2 regions of the Mesorhizobium sp. M0030 genome follow, and region 1 is predicted to be linked to the other one. Evidence: predicted binding sites of a transcription regulator. Region 1 holds the regulator's gene; the other holds the start of a gene.

What was found. The regulator LexA, encoded in region 1, represses DNA repair genes until DNA is damaged. The targets are predictions, from matches to a motif close to TGTTCNNNNTGTGTTCNG.
Region 2: dinB (DNA polymerase IV) is a predicted target of LexA. The motif match lies at 1,088-1,105, and genes of this name have one in related genera.

The regions. Positions count from the first base shown of each region.
Region 1 is NZ_JAMYVE010000003.1:18,441-20,642, reverse strand. It holds gene NKJ80_RS07540 (GntR family transcriptional regulator) at 1-600, shown strand, start outside; gene lexA (transcriptional repressor LexA) at 806-1,588, shown strand; gene NKJ80_RS07530 (ComEC/Rec2 family competence protein) at 1,582-2,202, opposite strand, start outside.
Region 2 is NZ_JAMYVE010000002.1:340,685-342,886, forward strand. It holds gene dinB (DNA polymerase IV) at 1-1,026, opposite strand, end outside; gene NKJ80_RS05585 (hypothetical protein) at 1,260-1,496, shown strand; gene NKJ80_RS05590 (heme-copper oxidase family protein) at 1,649-2,056, shown strand.

The DNA.
Region 1 (2,202 bases):
GAGGCGGAACGGCTTGTGACCGCCATCAGCAACCGCGGGTTTGCGGTCGCTCCCGTCTCTCGGGCGGAGCTCGAGGATCTGGCGCGTGCGCGGCTGGTGGTCGAACTGCCCCTGCTGGTGGAATCGATCGAGAAAGGCGACCGTGAGTGGGAAGACGCGGTCGTTGCCGCCCACTATCGTCTCTCACGGTGCGGGTCTGTTCTCGACGATCCATCGGATGATGCGGTCGACGCGTGGTACGAAAAACACGATGCCTTCCATGCGGCGCTGCTCAGTGCCGCGACATCCAGCTGGCTGCTGCGCTTCAATGCAACGATTTCCGACCAATTGCATCGCCATCACCGCTTTCTGGGTCTGGCCCCCACGCTGCGCGCCGCCGCCGGCCGCACGGATGGGCACCGGAAGGCCGTGGCGGCCCTGCGCGACGCCGTGGCGATCGAACACCATACCGCCCTGATGGAAGCGGCCCTCGATCGCGACGTCGAACGTGCGAAAACTCTGATGACCGCTCACATCGGCTCCACGCTGCAGGTCTATGCCCAGAGCGAACCCGGCGCGGATGCTGCGCAGCCCAGTCCGAAAGGGAAGCGGCGATCGTAACCGACGACGCAGGGCACTTTGTCTTCGTTTCACCCCGTTGCTGGCAACTGGGCGCAGGCGGCGCTCGCAGCGCCGAACGTTACGCTGAACAAAACGTCAACACATTCATTAAACTTTAAAAGGTTGCGGAACACAACTGGAACAGATAGTGTTTGTTCTGGGTTTGTTTTTTCCGATTCTGGTTTCAGAACCCTTGGGGGCCGCGATGCTGACGCGCAAACAACATGAGCTTCTGATGTTCATCCATGAACGCCTGAAGGAGAGCGGAATCCCGCCGTCCTTCGACGAGATGAAGGAAGCGCTCGACCTCGCCTCCAAGTCCGGCATCCACCGACTGATCACAGCGCTTGAGGAGCGCGGTTTCATTCGCCGGCTGCCGAACCGGGCGCGCGCGCTGGAAGTGCTGCGGCTACCCGACTCGATCGCACCAGGCCTCAATGCGGCGAGGAAGTTTTCGCCGAGCGTCATTCAGGGCAGTCTTGGTCAAACCGGCCAAGGGCAAGGCGGCCAGGGACAAGGCGCGATGGGCCAAGGCGGTCTCGGCCGCCAGATCAAGCCGGGCTCGCCGTCGCGTTCGATGTCGGCCGGCAATGACGATGCCGTTTCCGCGATTTCAATCCCGGTTATGGGACGCATCGCCGCCGGCGTGCCGATCGACGCCATCCAGCATCAGACCCATTCGATCTCGGTGCCGCCCGACATGATCATGGGCGGCGAACACTACGCGCTCGAGGTTAAGGGCGATTCGATGATCGAGGCCGGCATTTTCGATGGCGACACGGTCATCATCCGCAATGCCGACACAGCCAGCCCCGGCGAGATCGTGGTGGCGTTGGTCGACGATGAGGAAGCGACCCTGAAACGCTTCCGCCGCAAGGGCGCCTCGATCGCCCTGGAAGCCGCCAACCCGGCCTACGAGACCCGCATTTTTGGACCGGACAGGGTGAAGGTGCAGGGCAAGCTTGTCGGATTGATCCGGCGCTACTGAGCCGGCTTGGGTTTGTACTTTTCACGCTGGTTGTAAGGCGGCAGGCCGCGCGCTTCGCGGGAGAAGCGGCGTTGCTCGTGCCAGGGGCGATACGGCTTGTCGACGGCGAAGCGGATGGTTGGCGCTGCCGCTGCCGATTGCGGATCGAAGAAGACGGCGGCGCTGCCGTCGCGGGCCAGCTGTTTCTTAGTCACGACCAGCACCAGCGGGTCGCGGCACGGATTGTAGGCGGTGGCGTCATCGATGACGATCAGGCTCGCGAAGGCACAGGCCGGCCGCGCCGTCTTGCGGTCTTTCGCAAGCGCTACAATGGCTCCGGAAGGGTGCCGGGCGATACAGAGATCGCCGGTGCAATAGAAGGGCGAGCCGGGCGGCAGATCGAGCGGATCGAGATCGAACCGCGTATCTGTTGCCTCGAAAATCTCAGGTGGGATAATGGTTTCGGCCCGCAGCGCCCGTTTCCAATTGTCCGTGGTGAATTCGTTGGAGCGTTCGCGGTTGAGGGCGAGTTCGCCGCCACCGATCGGCATGGCCACCAGATGCGCATCCTCGGATATGAGCACGTCGGGCGTAAGCACCTGCGGCACCGTCAACAGGCCGGCCAGCGCGAAAGG
Region 2 (2,202 bases), on a different contig from region 1:
TTCTTCCAGCTGCGACACCGAGATCGCCAGCAGCGAGATGGTCTTCTCCCGAGGGTTGGCGGCCAGCACGCCGCGCACCAGCTCCCCGGCGATTTCGGCCAGCATCGCGGTTGCCGAAATCGGCTGATCGAGCGTCAGCGAGCGTGTGACAGCGTGCAGATCGGCGAAACGCACGCGCACCGTCACCGTGCGCCCGGGCCGTGATTTCGCCCTGAGCCGGCTGGCGACCCGGTCTGCCAGATGCAGCAGGACGGGTCCGAAGATACGCGCCTCGGCCGGCCGTCTGCCAAGCGCCGACTGCGCGCCGGCGGAATGCGACCGCCTGTGGGTTTCGAGCTTTCGCGGGTCGCGGTTCCATGCCAGCGACGCCAGCTTTTCGCCGGTGGCGGGCCCGAGCAACCTTCGCAGCGCCCCACTATGCGTCTTTGCCAACTGGCCGATGGTCTCGATGCCGATCTCGGCCAGCCGCGCCTTGGTCGCCGGGCCGACGCCCCACATCAGGCCGACCGGCAGATCATGCAGGAAGGCAAGTTCGGTGTCCGGATAGACCACCACCAGGCCGTCGGGCTTGGCCACCTGCGAGGCGATCTTGGCCAGATGCTTGGTGCGCGCCACGCCGATCGAGATCGGCAGGCCGAGCTCTGCCCGGACGCGCCGACGCACCGTGGCGGCGATCTCGGCCGGCGGCCCGAACAGATGCGTGCAGCCGGCCACATCGGCAAAGGCTTCATCGATGGAAATCCGCTCGACCAGCGGCGTGAAATCGTCGAGCACCTTAATGGCGGCGTCGCCCAGCCGCTGATAGTCGGCGAAATGGCCGCCGACGAAGATCAGTCCGGGGCAAAGCTCGCGCGCGCGTTGTCCGGGCATGCCGCCGCGCACGCCGAAAACCCTGGCTTCGTAGGAGGCGGCAAGCACGACGCCGCCGCCGACGGCGATCGGCTTGCCCCTGAGCGCCGGGTCGAGCAGCTGCTCGACCGAGGCGTAGAAGGCGTCGAGATCCGCATGCAGGATGGTGGGCTCCATCCCGACCGTTCCCTTTGCGGCGTTGCAGCATTAGCCGCGTCTGTTGTGATAGGCGTTTTTGCCGAACAAATAGAGAACAAACAGGGCCTATTGTCAAGCGAAGCGGTTGCCGCCGGCCGGTCCGTTCCAGGTCGGGCCGTCGAGTGCTCCGCCTGGGCATCGGACCTGCGGAACATTGTCTCTCGCCTCAGCGTTCATATCCGCGACGGGACGCTGTTTTTGTGGAGGCCGGTATGGGCCAGTTCGAGATGATCGACCTCGTCAGCGTCGTTGACGCCTGCACGAGCGATCGCGTTGCCGGGCACTGCGTGTCAATGGCCAGGGCGGTGGAGGAGTTGCGAGTGCTGACCGGTGATTTCGTATCGCCGGACGAGACGGTGGCCAACGCGCTGTCGGCAGTGGCGCTGGGGCGCGGCTGCGCGGTGGTGTTCGATGAGCGAGCGGGCGCCGACATCTTGCTGACGCCGTAGCGGGCGGCGCCGGGTTGTGGCAGCCAGAAAAGTCGAACAGCGTGCAAAAAGCTGTGCAGGCATGGCCCCATAAGCGGGGCGTGGAAAATTTCTGCGCGTGGGTGTATTCTCCAGGACGCAAGCGGTCGCAGACCGCATAGGGGAGAAATGACATGCCGAGGGTTTCGGAACTCTTTTTCAAAACTGCCATCTTGTTCCTGATGTTGGGGATTGCGGCCGGCCTGCAGATGGCGATCTCGGGTGACCACGCCGCTTTTCCGGCGCACGCGCATATCAATCTGCTCGGTTGGGTGACGAGCGCCATCTTCGGCGGCTACTACGCGCTCAATCCGCAAAAGGCGGCGCGTCGCGTCGCCATGATCCACTACGGGCTCTACACTCTCGGCCTGGTGATCATGCTGCCGGCGCTGTATGTGATGCTGCAGGGAAACCCGGCGCTTGAACCGATCGTCGCCGGCGGCTCGCTCATTGTCGCCGCTGCCGTTCTGGTTTTTGCTTTCGTGGTGTTTTCGCCCGAAACGGCGCGCTCGGTGTCCGGCGTGGTTCCGGCCTCTCGCTGACCGTTCGCGCGCGGCGATCAAAGTCCGACCCGCGTTCGCGACCCGCGACACGGGTTGGCCAGGCCGATGGCCGCAGCCGCTGGCTGCGGTGTCTATCGCCGCGTCGGCGCTTAACATACCCGAGTCCCACCACGTATTATTTCGTG